Linked DNA regions of Haloactinomyces albus. The protein of the gene in region 2 binds, or shares a complex with, the protein of the main gene of each other region. Links are inferred from orthologs where the notes say so. Each region holds a gene or a part of one and is shown on either strand. Other genes may lie near its edges. The genes, in order: dnaN and JOF55_RS09835.

What was found.
Region 1: the proteins of JOF55_RS09835 (region 2) and dnaN are in contact, whole or in part, in a cryo-EM structure (PDB 8GIZ), measured with the Escherichia coli proteins. The link is inferred for Haloactinomyces albus from one-to-one orthologs.

Annotation. Positions count from the first base shown.
Region 1 is NZ_JAVDXW010000001.1:2,326,645-2,334,999, forward strand. Bases 2,193-5,181 are described here. They hold dnaN (DNA polymerase III subunit beta), read right to left. Parts: upstream 4,255-5,181; coding sequence 3,130-4,254; downstream 2,193-3,129. Other genes in these bases: gnd (phosphogluconate dehydrogenase (NAD(+)-dependent, decarboxylating)), read right to left, coding at 2,193-3,056. Also shown: gyrB (DNA topoisomerase (ATP-hydrolyzing) subunit B), read right to left, coding at 1-46; JOF55_RS10945 (DciA family protein), read right to left, coding at 230-811; DNA replication/repair protein RecF, read right to left, coding at 957-2,165; more of gnd, read right to left, coding at 2,169-2,192; chromosomal replication initiator protein DnaA, read right to left, coding at 5,224-7,185; rpmH (50S ribosomal protein L34), read left to right, coding at 7,890-8,033; rnpA (ribonuclease P protein component), read left to right, coding at 8,046-8,355. UniProt on the Escherichia coli protein: Confers DNA tethering and processivity to DNA polymerases and other proteins. Acts as a clamp, forming a ring around DNA (a reaction catalyzed by the clamp-loading complex) which diffuses in an ATP-independent manner freely and bidirectionally along dsDNA.
Region 2 is NZ_JAVDXW010000001.1:2,088,914-2,097,412, forward strand. Bases 2,818-5,950 are described here. They hold JOF55_RS09835 (DNA polymerase III subunit gamma and tau), read right to left. Parts: upstream 5,572-5,950; coding sequence 3,064-5,571; downstream 2,818-3,063. Other genes in these bases: JOF55_RS09830 (YbaB/EbfC family nucleoid-associated protein), read right to left, coding at 2,818-2,825. Also shown: JOF55_RS09815 (ABC transporter substrate-binding protein), read right to left, coding at 1-994; JOF55_RS09820 (uridine kinase family protein), read right to left, coding at 1,216-1,839; recombination mediator RecR, read right to left, coding at 1,850-2,446; more of JOF55_RS09830, read right to left, coding at 2,460-2,817; JOF55_RS09850 (hypothetical protein), read right to left, coding at 5,969-6,466; JOF55_RS09855 (slipin family protein), read left to right, coding at 6,901-7,776; JOF55_RS09860 (DUF1707 SHOCT-like domain-containing protein), read right to left, coding at 7,785-7,970; JOF55_RS09865 (TrkH family potassium uptake protein), read left to right, coding at 8,307-8,499. UniProt on the Escherichia coli protein: Part of the beta sliding clamp loading complex, which hydrolyzes ATP to load the beta clamp onto primed DNA to form the DNA replication pre-initiation complex.

The DNA.
Region 1 (8,355 bases), 240 kb from region 2 along the record:
GAACGGTGATGGAGGAAGCGCTGTAGTCGTTCTTCTGTGCTGCCACGGGCCTCGGTGTCTCCTAGAGCCAGATTGCCTGTCCGATAACCATTCTACTGGTCCCCTCGTTCAGAAGCGGGCCAAGGACCCTCCTGGATTGCTCACAGAGCCAATAAAACGGATCAGGATGGGTTTTCAGGGGTCGCGAACCGTCTGCGGCGTGCTCGATGGCCACCGTGGGGTTCTTTGTTCAGCCGTAGGTGTCGCGGGGGCCACGGCCGGGGATGTGCCGGGGGCCGTAGCGCCAGCTCGGCGCTGCAGGTCCCTGCACCTTGATCCGGCGGACCACGTCTTTGCCAAGGGCATCGGCGATGCGCTGAAGGATCTGGCGCTGCAGCAACCGGAGCTGCGTGGCCCAGGCGGTCGATTCGGCCTGCACGGTGAGTTCCCCCTCCTGCAGGGCCACCGGCTTGGTGTGCTCGGCGATCTCATCGCCCACCAGAGCCGCCCATCCACCGAAGATTCGCCCTCCGGCCAGGCGTTCCGCCCAGCCGTGGTCGGCAGCGATCCGGGAGGCGACGCGTCCCAGTGGCTGGGGGTCGCGGTCGTCGGTTCCGGCTCCGGACCAGCCGCGTCTGCGCCGGGCTTTCGTACTCGTCGTCTTTTTCCGCGGCCTGCCACGGCCACGTGCTTTCGTTTGCTCCCGAGCGGCCTGCAGTGCCGCGCGCGCCAGGTCCGCTCCCCGGAGTGTGGAGTCCTGCGGAAGCGAAGAGTCGTCCGGCGCGGACTCACCAGCGGGCTTCGACGAGTTCTCGGTGACCGAGTTGTCCACATTATCCACAGAGTTATCCCCAGTCGTGTGGCGGTTGTCCTCCTCGGGGAGGACGGATGTGCTGCCTGCCACTGTTCGTGGCTGCGAGTGTCGAGGGGCCTGCTGGGACGGAGGCCGGGGATTCCTGCCACGAACCGGCGGGGATTCATTCGACACGCTGTACCTCACCGTCGCCCACATCGAATCGGACACCGGACAGCTCCTCGGGCACGTCCTCGGGCACGGCCGCCGTCACCAGAACCTGCTCGGCACCCGCGACCAGTTCGGCCAGTCGTGCCCGTCGCCTGCTGTCGAGCTCGGCGAAGACGTCGTCGAGCACCAGCACCGGTTCCGCGCCATCCGCTGCCAACAGGTGGTAAGAAGCCAGCCGCAACGCCAGTGCGAGCGACCATGATTCGCCGTGGCTGGCATACCCCTTCGCCGGGGCCTCGCCGAGCACGAGGTCGAGATCGTCACGATGCGGCCCCACGAGGGAAACGCCGCGTTCGAGCTCCTGCGAGCGCACCTGCTCCAGTTCCGACAGCAGCGCGGATTCCAGCGCCTTGCGGCCTTCCTCGGTACCGGCACGCGTACCGTGGGGCGGTCCGAACCCTTCGGGGAGGGAGTCACCGAAACTGCTGCGGTAACTCACCCGAGCGACACGCCCGGAGGGCCCCTCTCCCGGTTGTTGTCCGTCCGGCGCCCCCGTTGCGGCCACGCTCGCATACGACCGGGTCACATGCGGCGCGAGATCCGCGACCAGGTCGAGCCGGCCCGCCAGCAGGTCGGCACCGTGGCGGGCCAGATGCCCGTCCCATACCTCCAGAGTGCGCAGGTCATCCGAAACCGACTTGCCCTTGCGTGCCGCTCCCGCGGATTTCAGCAGTGCGTTGCGCTGCTTGAGCACCCGCTCGTAGTCGGTACGTACCCCCGCGTAGCGCGGTGTGCGGGAGACCAACAGGTCGTCGAGGAAGCGGCGTCGCTCGCTCGGATCCCCCCGCACCATGACCAGGTCTTCCGGTGCGAACAGAACGGTGCGCAGGATGCCCAGTACGTCCCGGGGGCGGGACGCTGCACCACGGTTGATCCGGGCCCGGTTCGCCCGCCCTGCGGCGATCTCGATCTCCACCAGCAACTCCCGCCCCGCGTGGACGACCGTGGCCCGCACCACCGCCCGCTGGGCGCCGTGGCGCACCAGGGGCGCATCGGTGGCGACGCGGTGCGAACCGAGCGTGGCGACGTAGCCGAGTGCTTCGACGAGATTCGTTTTGCCCTGCCCGTTCGCTCCGATCAGCACACTCGGTCCCGGTGCGAACGCGAGGTCGGCGTGCTGCCAGGAGCGGAAATCGGTCAATTGTAAGTGGCGGACGTACACGGATCAGTCGTCGCTGGACCGGACGGAGTGGCCACCGAACTGATTGCGCAACGCCGCCACCGCCTTCATCGCGGGCGAGTCCTCTTGACGTGAGGCGAACCGGGCGAACAGGGCCGAGGTGATCGCCGGAGTCGGCACCGCGTTGTTGATCGACTCCTCGATGGTCCAGCGTCCCTCACCGGAGTCGCTGACGTAGCCCTGCAGCTCCTCGAGCTCCGGATCCTCTTCCAGGGCACGAACCAGCAGGTCCAGCAGCCAGGAACGTACGACGGTACCTTCGGTCCACGCCTTGATCGTCGCGGGCACGTCGGTGACGACGTCGGAAGCGGCCAACAGCTCGAAGCCCTCGGCGTAGGCCTGCATCAGGCCGTACTCGATGCCGTTGTGCACCATCTTGGCGTAGTGGCCCGCACCGACCGGGCCGGCGTGGGCGAAGCCCTTCTCCCGTTCGCCGTCGGGGCGCAATGCGTCGAAGATCGGCATTGCCCGTTCGATGTCCTCGGAGTCGCCTCCGGCCATCAGGCCATAGCCGTTCTCCGCGCCCCACACACCTCCGGAAACCCCGACGTCGACGTACTTGATGCCTTTTTCCGCGAGCAAGGCGGCGTTCGTCTGATCGTCGGTGAAACGCGAGTTTCCACCCTCGATCACCAGGTCACCCGTATCGAGCTCATCACTCAGCTCCTCGATGGCCCGGCGGGTCGGATCGCCATGCGGAATCATGAGCCACACCACGCGGGGCCCTCGTAGCTCCCGCACCAGGTCGGCGATCGAGGGGGTATCACTGACCTCCGGATTGCGGTCGTAGCCCACGACCTCGTGCCCGGCTGCGTGCAGTCGGGCACGCATGTTGAAACCCATCTTGCCCAAACCGATGAGACCGAGTTGCACCGGAACTCCTTGGCTACTGTTCGGGGATTGCGGCTACCGGCGAAGGGTGCTGTTCGCCCCACTGGCCGGCAACTCAGCCGGGCATCCGGACCGGCATCAGCAGGTAGAGGTACCCCTCGCTCACCGAACCATCCTGCCCGACCGGCTTGAGGAGTGCGGGACGGCTGGATGTGGTGAACAGCATCTGAGCGCGATCGGTCTTCAGCGCCCCGAGCCCGTCGAGCAGATAGCCGGGGTTGAAGGCGATCGTCAGCGGGTCGCCCGAGAACTCGACGGCCAGTTCTTCCTCCGCGCTGCCTTCGTCATCGCCCCCTGCCGTCAGCCGCAGCCCGGATTCCGAGAACTCCAGGCGCACCTGAGTGCCTCGTTCGGCGACCAGCGACACTCGCTTGATGGCATCCACCAGTGGGTTGACATCGATGATCGTGCTCGCCGAGGTCTCCGAAGGCAGCAACTGGCGATATTTCGGGAACTCCGCATCGAGGAGCCGACTGGTGTTGCGGCGGCTGGGGCCGGACAGGCCGAGCAGGCCGTCACCCGAGGCAAGCGAGATTTCGACCTTGCTGTCCGCGCTCCCCAGGGTCTTGGCCGAGTCCGCCAGGGTCTTGGCCGGTACGAGCACCGATGTATCGGTCACCGCACCACTCGGTTCCCAGGCGAACTCGCGCATGGCCAACCGGAAACGGTCCGTGGCCACCATCGTCAACCGGTCCTCGTTGATCTCGATCCGGACGCCGGTGAGCATCGGCAGCGTCTCGTCCTTGCCCGCGGCGACCGCGACCTGGGCGACGGCTTCGCTGAACAGGTCACCGGCAACGGAACCGGCATGTTCGGGCATGCCGGGCAGTTGCGGGTAGTCCTCCACCGGCATCGTGGGGAGGCTGAACCGGGAGCTTCCGCAGGTGATGCTGACCCGGTTGCCGTCCACGGTGATCTCGACGGGGCGCGATGGCAACGCTTTGGTGATGTCCGCGAGCAGCCTGCCGGAGACCAGGGTGCGCCCGGTCGACTCGATCGTGGCTTCGACCCCGACCTGGGCGGAGACTTCGTAGTCGAATCCCGAGATGGTCAGGGTGTCCTCGGAACTCGCGTCGAGTAGCACCCCACCCAGGACCGGAACCGGTGGCCGTGACGGGACGCTGCGTGCGACCCAGGCGACGGCGTCGGCGAGACCGTCACGTTCCACGCGGATCTTCATGGGAGTCCTTTCGATTCCAGCCGCTGGTGGCTTGCTGGACACGTCTTGCTGGGGGTACTTCGGTGGAGCGAAGAGCTCGTGCTCGCCTGTGGGCCATCGTAGGTGCGATTCGGCACCGGTGATGGCATCCCGGCCGTCAGACCGCCGACCGGGTACGGGGAGTTCCACCGTAGAGCCTGCGATGTGAGCGCGTCATCCGGGTCCCGGCTTCGGTACGGGGTGTCGTTCGGCCGTGGCGGGATGTTCCTTCACTTGTCCACTGCCCCTTCTTTTTTCTTTTTTCCCAAAAAGAAGAGAAAAAACAGCCGTAGTAGTAGGGGCTGTGGACGCTGGGGATAAGTCGACTTTGCGCTGGTCGCAGGTGTGCATGGTTGTGGAGCCCACTGTGGGTAACTTGTGGATCATTGAGCTTGCCTGTGGACAACTTGGCTTGTGGATAAAACCATCCCCAAGATCCACTGATCTATCCACAGTCCATCCCCAGGCTGACCCCAGGTTATCCCCAGGTCTTGTGGGTGGATCAAGATCCCTCGAACGGGTTGTGGACAACTCTGTGGACAACTTGTGGGCAACTGATGCCCTTCCTGTGGGCAAGTCCGGCTTCGTTGTGTACAGCTTGTGGTTGATTTTTGGGGTACCGCAGCGCAGCCTTGGGGACGAGTTTTGCTGTGGACAACTCGGGTTACCGGCGAGTTGCCGACCGCAGACAATGCGGTAATTCACAATCGGGTAGATCTCAGGAGTTCCGTGACGCTCCGTATTCCCGTCGTGCTGGTGCTTGCTGCGCGTCCGTTTCGTGTCGGTTCATATCGGATGCGTGCACCCTGTGAGGTCCGAAGCGATCCGATCGATCCGACGGGTGCGACCGGAGGTGCCACCCGGATGCGGCCGGATCCTTCTGTGTCACCGGGGTGCTCGCATGCGGGTGGGTCAGCGGAAAGGTGTGAGCCGCAGGATGCGCGGGTGCGCTCAGGCCAGCGAGGACTGCTGCTTGATACGAGCGGTCAGTTCCTGGACCTGGTCGTAGACGCGGCGGCGCTCGGCCATCCCATTGCGGATCTTCTTGTCCGCGTGCATGACCGTCGTGTGGTCCCGGCCGCCGAAGCTCTGTCCGATCTTCGGCAGCGACGAGTCGGTGAGCTCCCGGCACAGGTACATGGCGATCTGCCGAGCTTGGGCCAGCGCTTTCGTTTTGCCCGGACCGCACAGATCGTCCACGGTGACCTCGAAGAACTCGGCGGTGACCGCCATGATCGTGCCCGCGGTGATCTCCGGGGTATGCGAGTCCGGAATGAGATCACGCAGCACGATCTCGGCCAGCTGCACGTCCACGGGCTGCTGATTCAGCGAGGCGAACGCGGTGACCCGGATCAGGGCACCCTCCAGCTCGCGGATGTTGCGCTCGATCCGCGCCGCGATGAACTCCAGCACCTCGGCGGGTGCGGCCATCCGGTCCTGCGCGGCCTTCTTCCGCAGAATCGCGATCCGGGTTTCCAGCTCCGGTGGCTGGATGTCGGTGATCAGGCCCCACTCGAAGCGGGTGCGCAGCCGATCCTCCAGCGTGTGCAGACTCTTCGGTGGGCGATCGGAGGACACCACGATCTGCTTGTTGGAGTTGTGCAGTGTGTTGAAGGTATGGAAGAACTCCTCCTGAGTCCCTTCCTTGCCCTCCAGGAACTGGATGTCGTCGACCAGCAGCACATCGACGTCGCGGTAGCGGCGCTGGAAGGCGACCTGCCGGTCGTCGCGCAACGAGTTGATGAAGTCGTTGGTGAACTCCTCGGTGGAGACGTACCGCACGCGCATCCCCGGGAACAGGCGTTGCGCGTAGTGCCCCACCGCGTGCAGCAGGTGTGTTTTGCCCAGCCCGGACTCTCCCCAGATGAACAGCGGGTTGTATGCGCGGGCAGGCGCCTCCGCGCCGGCCACGGCCGCGGCATGGGCGAAGCGGTTGGAGGCACCGATCACGAACGTGTCGAAGGTGTACTTCGCGTTGAGACGTGTCTGCGAGGTCGGCGGTGCGTGCTTCGGCGCGGTGAACGGCTGTCCCTGCTGGGTTTCGGGTTGGTTTCCGCCCCCGAAGGTCGGCCAAATCTCGTTGGCGGTGTTGAGCGCCTCGCCTTCCTCCTCGTCGTCCGGTTCGACCTCACCGGCTGCGTCGGCCGTACTCGCGGAGTTCCCCGGGGGTGTGCTTCCCCGGCCCGTGCTCTCCGAGGTCGATCCTCGATGATCGTAGCCGGTCGGGCTGCTGTGCTGTGGCGAGTAGGCTGCGAAGAGGTCGGGCTCCTCCCCGCTGCCGGGTATCTGTTGTCCTGCGGTCGATGCCGTGGGGAGTGAACCGCTGATCGAGCCGGTATGTGCGGTGTTGCCGTAGGTTTCCGGCCGGTGGTCGTCAGGGGGCTGCTCGTGTGTCCGATACTCCGGGTTCCAGGGGTCCGCACCCCGATAATCGGGACTCCCGTCGCCCGATGGCCTCTCGTCGGGGGGGCGCATGCCAGGGGCTCTGTCGTAGCGTCCGCTCGGGGAGGAAGTCGCGGGATACGGCGAGGTCCCGTAGGGAGCTTCGGTGTATTCGAACTCACCCGGTCGGTCGGCGGTCGGGTTCTGCTCGACCTGCGGGTCGGCTCCGGGAGCCTGCTGCTGGGTGACCGGCCGGGTCGGGGCCGGAACGGTGGTGTCCACCTTGACGGCCAGGGATACGGAACGGCCGAGCCTGCGGGAGAGCGCATCGGTGATCGGATCCCGGAGCGCACGTTCGATCGCTTCCTTCGCGAAGTCGCTCGGAGCGGCCAACAGAGCGGTACCGTCCAGCAGTCCGATCGGGCGTGTCACTCGCATCCACGCGCGTTGCTGAGGCGAGAGCGTGCCCGAGGACAGCTCGTGAACCACCTCGTCCCAGACCCGCTCGAGATCGGTTTGGTGGTCGGACACCGCTGCACTCCCCTCCCCTCATCGGCACGTGACCCGCGTGCCCTGGCGCCCGCACGAATCACAGGACCTACACGGTTGTCGAGGCAGCTCCGGGTGGCCGCTTTTCGGGTGGCCGTTGTCGAGATACGTATCCACAGAGTTGTCCACAACTGTGCACGAAGGTACGACAGGGCAACGTGGTGGGACGTCCTGGGGCCCACAGTGCCGTACCAGTCGAGGTCGGAACCGTTACGGTGGATCCTTGTGGTTGTTCTGCGTCGGCGGAACGGCCGACGGCTGACGAGTCGACAGCCGGTGAGTCGACAGCCGGTGAATCGAGCGTTTGGCAGACGGGCAGGTTAACAAGCGGGTCTCGTGCCCTTCAAGGTGGTGTCGCTCGAGGAGCATGATCGGCCTGCCGACAGCGCTTTCGCAGAGTGGTTCCTCGGGACGTGCGGGGTGGTTCCGAGACCCCGGTTTGGAATCGCCGATTGCTCCTGCGTACCCTCGTATGGTCCCCCGCTGCAGAAGCGGGCATGCGGTTGCGCTTGGTTTCCGATGGTGTTCAGGCGCTGTGTGTCATGCCGCATCGGCGTGGCACACGTACTCTTCCTGCCGGGCTTGTCCCGGCCACGGTGATGAGTCGCGACCGCAACCTGTCGGCGGGGACACCTGACCGAGCCACTGTGGCCATTGTGTGCCTGTAGTAACCGGGAGATCCGACCGTGAGCAAGGGCAAGCGCACCTTCCAGCCGAACAATCGTAAGCGGGCCAAGACCCACGGGTTCCGGCTGCGCATGCGCACCCGGGCCGGCCGCGCGATCGTGGCCGCTCGCCGTCGCAGGGGTCGTAAGCAGTTGACCGCCTGAGCACTGACGATCGTGCTTCCTGCGGCTGCCCGGCTGACCCGAAGCCAGGACTTCAGTCTGGTGGTCCGTCGAGGTCGCCGAGCCGGGCGATCGCGTCTGGTGGTGCACGTGCTGACGCAGCCGGGTGGAACCGAGGCTGCTCCGGCACGTGCCACTGAATGCTGTTCGGATGGTGCATCGCTCCGAAACGGCGGTGCACATCGGTCCGGCACAGCCTCGGCCACCGAAGCGGCACCCATCCGGGAACGAGACGAATCGCCCCGGGTGGGTTTTGTCGTGAGCAAGGCCGTCGGCAACGCGGTGATGCGCCACCGGGTTGCAC
Region 2 (8,499 bases):
CCTCGGGCAGGTTCGCCTGAACCAGGTTCTTCCGGTCGACCGCATAGGCCAGCGCCTTGCGTACCCGCAGATCCTGCAGCGCCGGGTTGTTCTTCTGGGTGATGCCCAGGTACATGATGTTGAAGGGATCGCGGATCTGGACGTTGAAACCCGCCTCGCGCAGGGACTTCAGGTCGGCGGGATTCGGGAAGTCGTAGCCGTCGATGCTTCCGGCGAGCAGCTCCTGCTTGCGCACGTTCTCATCCGGAATGATCTTGAAGATCAACCGGCTCAGTTTCGCCTTCTCGCCCCAGTAGTCCTCGTTGCGGGCGAGGGTGATGGTGCCGTTGCCCTCGTCATAGGAGACGAACTCGAACGGGCCGGTGCCGGTCGGGTGCTTCTTGGCGTACTCCGAGTACACGAAGCTGGTGCCCTGCGCCTTGACGTCGTTGGCCCGGTACTTCTTCATCGCCGTCGGCGACTGCATGCTGAACGAGTCCAGTCCCAGCGCGTCCGGGAACTTCGAGGTCGGCCGGGTCAGGTTGAGCACGGCGGTGAACTCGCCGGTCGTTTCGCAGGATTCGTACAGCGAGGGCTTGTCGTCGCCCGCGAATCCGCCGAACGTCTCGATCCAGTAGTACGACAGGGCCGAGTTCCGGCCCGCACCGGTCTGGTTGTACCAGCGCTCGAAGTTCGCACAGACCGCCTCGGCGTTGAACGCGGTCCCGTCGTGGAACCGCACGCCTTTGCGCAGTTGGAAGGTCCAGGTCGTGCCGTCCTCCGACGAGTCCCAGTTCGTCGCGAGCTCCGGCTGGATCTCGGCGGTGCCCGGCTTGTAGTCGACCAGGCCCTCCATCATCTGGCGCGTGACCCGGAAGGTCTCTCCGTCGGAGGCGTAGAACGGGTCGAACAGAGCCGGCGCGCCTGCGGCGCCGAAGATCAGCGTGCCGCCTTCCCCACCTGCTGCGCTGTCTCGCTCGGAGGCGACGCAGGCCGCCAGCGAGGCCGTGAGCATGCACGCCACTCCGGCGGTCGCGAGACGACGTCGTACATACGGTAACCGGTACCCCGCCGGACGGGCTCTTCTCATCACGCACCTCGGTGTGTTGCACATCTCAGAGTGACGCAGAGAGTAACCCGTCATGCGGCTCGAGTGGAGACCTCAAGATTACGATTCCACTACATGATCATCCGGATCGGCCGCTGCTTTATCCGGATAAATTCGCGTATTACTGCCTACAGCCGAAGATTTTGCTCGAAAAGGCCGTACTCGAGGACAACATCGGCACGAGCCCGTGTGTCGTCCGAGTCGAACCACTCCCGTTCGAGCTCCTGCCACCGGCGCAAGTGCGGCCTTGCGTCCTCCCCCTCTCGAGCAACGGCCCGTTCCAGGCGCTGTCGCTGCCCCGCGAACTCCACCCAGATCGCCTGCGAAACCAGGTCGGCGATCGAGGCACGAGCCGCCGACACACCTTCGACGACCAGCACCTGCGGCACGTCGACATCGACCATCGCACCCGGCACCGGTTCCCCTCGCGGCCACTCCACACGCCGATAGCGCCCACGCTCACCCCTGCGCAGGGGGTCGAGTACCCCCTCGACGAGCTTCGGCCACCACTGCACCGGTTCGTCCCAGGTCGCGAAGTCGTCGGTGCGTACCAGCCGGACATCGGATCCGCGACGGGTCAGTTCCGCCACCAGCGCGTCGGCAAGGGTGGACTTGCCCGAACCCGAGGGACCGTCGACGGCGACCAGGCGAACCCCGCCCAACCTCGGCGGTGCCGCCCCTACCCGATCGGCGATCACGGCCGGAGTGAACGCGCCATCCCGGCACTGTGACTGCCAGAACGACGCGCTCACCACGGTGAAATCAGGCCGTACGACGACCGGACAGGGCGCGGCCCAGAGTCAACTCGTCGGCGAACTCGAGATCGCCTCCCATCGGCAGACCCGAGGCCAGTCGCGTGACACTCAGATCGGGGAAGTCCTGCAGCAGCCGCACCAGGTACGTCGCCGTCGCCTCCCCTTCGGTGTTCGGGTCCGTGGCGATGATCACCTCGGTGATCCCGTCCGTACCGATCCTGGTCACCAGCTCACGAATGCGCAGCTGATCCGGCCCGACGCCGGAAAGCGGATCCAGCGCACCCCCGAGCACGTGATAGCGCCCCCGGAACTCGCGGGTGCGCTCGATGGCGAGCACGTCCTTCGGCTCCTCGACCACGCACACCAACTTCGGGTCACGGCGGGTGTCCTGGCAGATCCGGCACGTCTCCTGCTCCGAGACGTTGCCGCAAACCTCGCAGAACACCACGCCTTCCTTGACCTTCTGCAGCGCGTCCTGCAGCCGGGTGACATCCGCGGTCTCGGCAGCCAGCAGGTGGAAGGCGATGCGCTGAGCACTCTTCGGGCCGACCCCCGGTAGGCGACCGAGCTCGTCGATCAGGTCCTGAACAGGCCCTTCGTACACGTGAACCCGCCCGTCACAGACCGGGCAGGCCGAGACCGCCCATGTCCGGGCCGCCCTGCCCACCACCGAGCGCACCGGTGACCGGCCCCATCTTCTCGGCCTGCAGCTCCTGCGCGGCTCGGTTGGCATCCCGGACCGCCGCGACGACCATGTCCGACAGGGTTTCGGTATCGGTGGGATCGGCGGCCTTCGGGTCGATCGACATGGACTGCAGCTCGCCCGCGCCCGTCACGACCGCCGTGACCAGGCCGCCACCGGCACTGCCGGTCACCTCGGTCTTGGCGAGCTCCTCCTGCGCAGTCATGAGCTGCTGCTGCATCTCCTGCGCCTGCTTCATGATCTCTTGCATGTTCGGCTGCTGGTCGCCCGGTTGCACCATGGCTCCTCTCCGGACTTCGGTAATCCACTGGGTCGGGCCGCTGAACGGCTGGTTCGGCTGTTCGCCGGGTCTCCGCGGTCTCTGCGGGTCTCCGCGCCGACCCTGCGGCGATGGCAACGCACCGCACCGGTGCAGGGTCCTTCCTCGCCAGCGTAATCGGATATCCCACGCAGCGGGTCGATGCCCACGTTCTCCGGTGATTCGCGGACACCGCGGCATCGCCTCGGGCGCCATTGCCTCAGGTGTCCTCGATCCTGCGAGCTCCGAGTTCGCTGGCGAAGAGTTCGACGGCCGCTTCCTGCGGGTCCTGCGTTTCCTGCTGCGGCTGCTCCGCTGCTCCCCCGGGAGACGACGCAGCGGATTCCCCGTGAGACGCAGCGACCCGGGAAGCAGGAGCCGGGGAAGCGGTGCCTGCGAGCTCCGGCTCCGCGCTCTGTACGGCATCCTCCTGCTGCCGGGCAAACTCCTGCGGCGGAGGAACATCCTCCGGTGGCGGTTCCTCGTCCGGCGGCTCCGGAGGCAGCGGCTCCGGTGGCGGTTCCGGCGGCAGCGGCTCCGGAGGCGGTTGCTCATCCGGGGGTTCCGAGGGTTCCGGAGGCGGGGGGACGCTGCCGTGCTCGCTCGGGGAGCCGGCTTCCGGGCGTACTCCGTTCGATGCGGCACGGTTCTCCTGCCCCGGTGACCCCGCCGAAGGCTGCTCTCCGCGCGTTTCGCCGGACCACTCCGCCGAGGCCCGGTGCGCAGACGAGTCCTGCGGGCCTCGGGATTCCTGCTGCCGAGTCCATCCGCCCGGCGAGGACCCGCCCGGCGAAGGCGCTGCCTGCGATGGCCGGGCCTGTGCCCGGTCACCGGCAGCCTGCCCGCCTTGCTGCGCAGCGGCGGCCCCCTCCTCCACGCACTGGACCTGCCATTCACCACCGAGAACGGCCCGCATGGCATCGCGCACGAACTCGACCCGGTGCTGCTGGGCGAACTGCTTCAGCAACCCGGTTGTCGGCATGGACAACACGAGAGTGCCGTCACGCAGGTCCTGCACGGTGGCGTTGAGCAGCAGAGCCTGCGTGGGCTTGTGGCGTTCGGCGACGGCACGCAGCAGTTCCGTCCACACCCGCCGCACCGCGGCGGCGTCGAGCCCGCCGGAGGTAGCCCCGGACTCGGCGTGTCCCTCGGGCGGCTGAGCCGAGCGGGTTTCGGTGGGCTGCTGCCGCGCTGCGGTGGCGTCCTGTTCGGACGGCGCCGGTTCGGCGGTCCCCTGTTGCCTTCCCGACTGCACACCCTCGGACTCGTACCGCCCGTTCTCCGCAGATGTGCTCTCCGCAGATGTGCTCTCCGCAGGCGGCTTCTCCGCAGGGGTGTCCTTTCCCGTCGCAGGCCCGGACGCCGACGCCCCGGTCTCGGCCGCCTGCTGCTGGGCCGCCTGCTGCTGGGCGGCTTGCTGCTGGGTGGCGTGCTGCTGGGCGGCTCGCTCGTGTGGCCGCTGGAACACACGCCGCGGTGGTCCGCTCTCGGGCTCCGCCGGTGCCGAACCCGGTTCGGGGCCCGCGGTTTCCGCGTGCTCCCCCGAAGAGCTGCTCTCCGGCGGCGCGATGGTCATACGCCGCTCGACACGCTCCAGACGCTGCAGCAGCGCGGTCTCCTCCGCGGAAACGGTGGGAAGCAGCATCCGCGCGCACAGCAGTTCCAGCAGCAGGCGCGGCGCCGTGGCACCGCGCATCTCGGACAGACCGGTGTGCACGATCTCGGCAAACCGGGACAGGGTCGCCGCACCGAGTCGGTCGCCCTGGCTCTGCATGGTGGCGAGGTCGTCACCGCCGCCATCGACGAGCCCGCGCTGCGCCGCGTCGGGCACCGCGTTCAACAGCACCAGGTCCCGCAATCGGTCCAGCAGGTCGGAGGCGAAGCGGCGTGGATCATGTCCCGCCTCGACCAGTCGGTCCACCGTCCCGTAGACCGCGGCACCATCGCCCGCTGCGAGAGCGTCCACCATGTCGTTGATCAGGGCGACGTCGGTGACACCGAGTAGCGCGACCGCACGGTCGTAGGTGATGCCCTCGTCGCCCGCGCCTGCCAGCAACTGGTCGAAGACGCTCAGGGTGTCCCGTGCCGAACCGCCGCCCGCGCGGATCGCCAGCGGGTACACGGTGGATTCGACCCGTACCCCTTCCTCACCACAGATGCGTTCGAGCAGCTCGCGCATGGTGCCCGGAGGCATCAGCCGAAACGGGTAGTGGTGCGTGCGCGAGCGGATGGTGGTGAGCACCTTGTCCGGCTCGGTGGTGGCGAAGATGAAGACCAGGTGTTCCGGCGGCTCTTCGACGATCTTGAGCAGGGCGTTGAAGCCCTGCGGGGTGACCATGTGGGCCTCGTCGATGACGAAGATCCGGTAGCGGGACTGTGCCGGGGCGAACACGGCACGGTCGCGGAGTTCGCGGGTGTCGTCGACACCACCGTGGCTGGCCGCGTCGAGTTCGATGACGTCGACACTGCCCGGCCCCTCGGGGGCGAGAGCGACGCACGAATCGCACTCCCCACAGGGCTCCGCAGTCGGTCCGTGCAGGCAGTTCAGCGACCTCGCGAGGATTCGCGCGCTGGAGGTCTTGCCGCAACCCCGTGGCCCGGAGAACAGGTAGGCGTGGTTGATGCGGCCGGACGCCAGCGCGGTACGCAGGGGTTCGGTGACGTGCTCCTGGCCGACGACCTCACCGAAGGTCGCCGGCCGGTACTTGCGGTAGAGGGCGAGCGCCACACCGGGGACTTTACGTGGTCGGCCGGACATCTCGACAACGGCAGGCGACAGCCTGCGGGGCCGCGTACAACCCGATAAAAAGGGGACCCCGTGCACCCGCCAGAGCCCGCTTACCCTTGCTGCCTTCCGGCCCTGGGGGAGTTCACAGGTTGGACGCCGCACGGGGTCCACGTTCAAGTGTAACGAACCGTGGCACACGACGAGACGGGGGTCCGTCCAACCGGAGAATCGGTCCGCGCGGCTTCACCGCCGAGGCGGCCCGCCCCCCATGGCTGCCGATCGACACCCGTCCCGTACACTTGTTCGCGGAGGATTGGCCGAGCGGCCTAAGGCGCACGATTGGAAATCGTGTAAGGGCATCCCCCTTCACGGGTTCGAATCCCGTATCCTCCGCAGGTCACGGGGCCGGGCGCGACACCAGCGCCCGGCCCTGTTCGCGTTCGGGAATTCGGTTGGTCCGTGGCGTGGCCGTCAGCCGACGTGGTGAACCTCGCACATCGCGGCCACGCTCGGCACAGTTACCGCGTCGCTGTTTCCACCTCTTGGCAGAAGCAACAGCGAGATCGACCTTGTGACCGCGACCGGGATGAGCACGCTCGACATCGTGAGCCCTGTCAGCTTCCGCCAGCGGCGGGAAACGCTGGAACTGGCAGGCTGGCTGACGCTGCTCGTCGGCTGCCTCGAGTACGACCTCGGCGACAAGCGTTCCGCAGAAGCCACTCGACGCTCCGCCCTGACACTGGGCCATGAAGTCGGCAGCCCCGGAATCCTCGGATGGGCTCACGAGATGCGCGCGTGGTTCGCACTCACGTCGGGGGACTACCGAGGCGGCCTCGCGGCCGCCGATGGCGGCCGAGGCCGCCGCGGGAAACCACAGCGTCAGCGTCCAGCTCATCGCCCAGAAGGCGAAAGCGCTCGCGCGAATGGGCCACCGTGACGAGATGCTGAAGACCCTGGAGCACGGGCGCCTCGTGCTCGAAGGAATGCCTTACCCGGACAACGTCGAAAACCACTTCGTCGTGGACCCGTCGAAGTACGACTTCTACGCGATGGACTGCTACCGCCACATCGGTGAGAACGACCTCGCTCGCGAGCTGCCCGACGAGGTGATCCGCGTCAGCACCGACTTCAACGGACACGAGCGGTGGCCCATGCGAGTAGCGGAAGCACAGGTCACACTCGGTGTTGTGCCCGCGGGGCAGGGCTCCCCGGAAGGGTCGTCATGTGCTCGTGACCTGCGGCTACGAATCGGAAACCCACAGTACCGAGGCGTACCTTGGCGCAAGAGTGGACGATGTGGTGCTCCGCCGCGCGAAAGGAGCGTAAGCCGTGAGCGTTGTGTGGACGGCAATCGTCCTTGTCATCCTGCTCCTGCTCGTGCTCGTGGGTGCGGGACTGCGCGCTGTGCAGCAGTACCAACGCGGGGTGGTGCTGCGCTTCGGCCGGCTGCTGTCACCGGTGCGTCAGCCGGGACTGCGCGTGATCGTGCCGTTCGTGGACCGGATGAAGAAGGTGCCGGTCCAGACCGCCGTGCTCGACGTTCCCGCACAGGGAGCCATCACCCGGGACAACGTCTCGATCAGCGTGGATGCCGTGGTGTACTTCCGCGTGGAGGATCCGGTCAAAGCCGTGATCAATGTTTCGGACTACCTGCACGCCACCTCCCAGGTCGCGCAGACGTCCTTGCGCTCGGTGATCGGCCGGGCCGATCTGGACACGCTGCTGACGGATCGGCAGCAGATCAACGATGAGTTGCGGGGGGTCATCGACACCCCGACCGAGGATTGGGGCATCAGCATCGATCGGGTCGAGACCAAGGAGGTTTCGCTGCCCGAGGGCATGCAACGCTCGATGTCGCGGCAGGCCGAGGCCGAGCGCGATCGGCGTGCTCGAGTCATCAACGCCGACGGTGAGTTGCAGGCATCGAACAAGCTGGCCGAGGCCGCCGACGCGATGGAAACGGCACCGGGAGCCTTGCAGTTGCGCCTGTTGCAGACGGTGGTCGAAGTGTCCGCGGAGAAGAACAGCACTCTGGTGATGCCGTTCCCGGTGGAGGTACTGCGCTTTTTCGAACACGCCACCGGACAAGCCACCTCCCGGTATTCGGCATCGACCGAGCCGAATTCCGATGCCGAACCGTCCCCGGCGTGGTGGCGCAACGGTCGCGACCGGACCGACGACGGCCCCACGAGCACCGAGACCTGACAACGGCGCTACCAGAGGTTCCCCGGAAGATCCCGCGTGAGTACCGCCAGCTCGCCCCGCGTCGTGCTGGCGTAAGCGGACGCGATGCGCTCGTCGCACTCGGCCACGCTCAGTCGCCCCTGGGACAACGCTCGCTGGAGACGCTCGACCACCGCCTCCCGCTCCGCGTCCGAAGCGCGTACGTCTTCGCTCACCAGGGCTCCACTGATCACACGTCCCGCACAGCTCCCACCAGGTTAACCGTTCCGCCACCCCGGAGGACAGCGAAGAGCAACGCGAACGCACCGGCGCGCGAGGGGCGCTGCCGGATCGCGCTCTCCAGGCGACGGACAGGCAGACAGCGGCACGGGAGGATCCGGGGGCGAATGGGCTAACGTGCAGGGTTTGATGACCCATGTGCTCAGCCCTGACCGCGTCACCGGGAAGTCGGTGTGACCTCTCGCACGGTTCCGAGATCGGAACGATCCGCACTCCGGAACGCCCTCCGCGTGTTGCGCCGCCTGTTGCCCGACAGCAGGCAGCCCGCGCGAATGGTCGTCTTCGGGTTCGGCCTCGCCGTCCTGGTCGGAACAGCACTGTTGTTACTGCCCGTCGCCAGTACAAGCGGCACGCCCACGAACTGGGTGACGGCCCTGTTCACCGCGACTTCGGCGGTATGCGTGACCGGCTTGATCGTCGTCGACACCGCCGCACACTGGTCGACCTTCGGGGAACTGGTCGTGC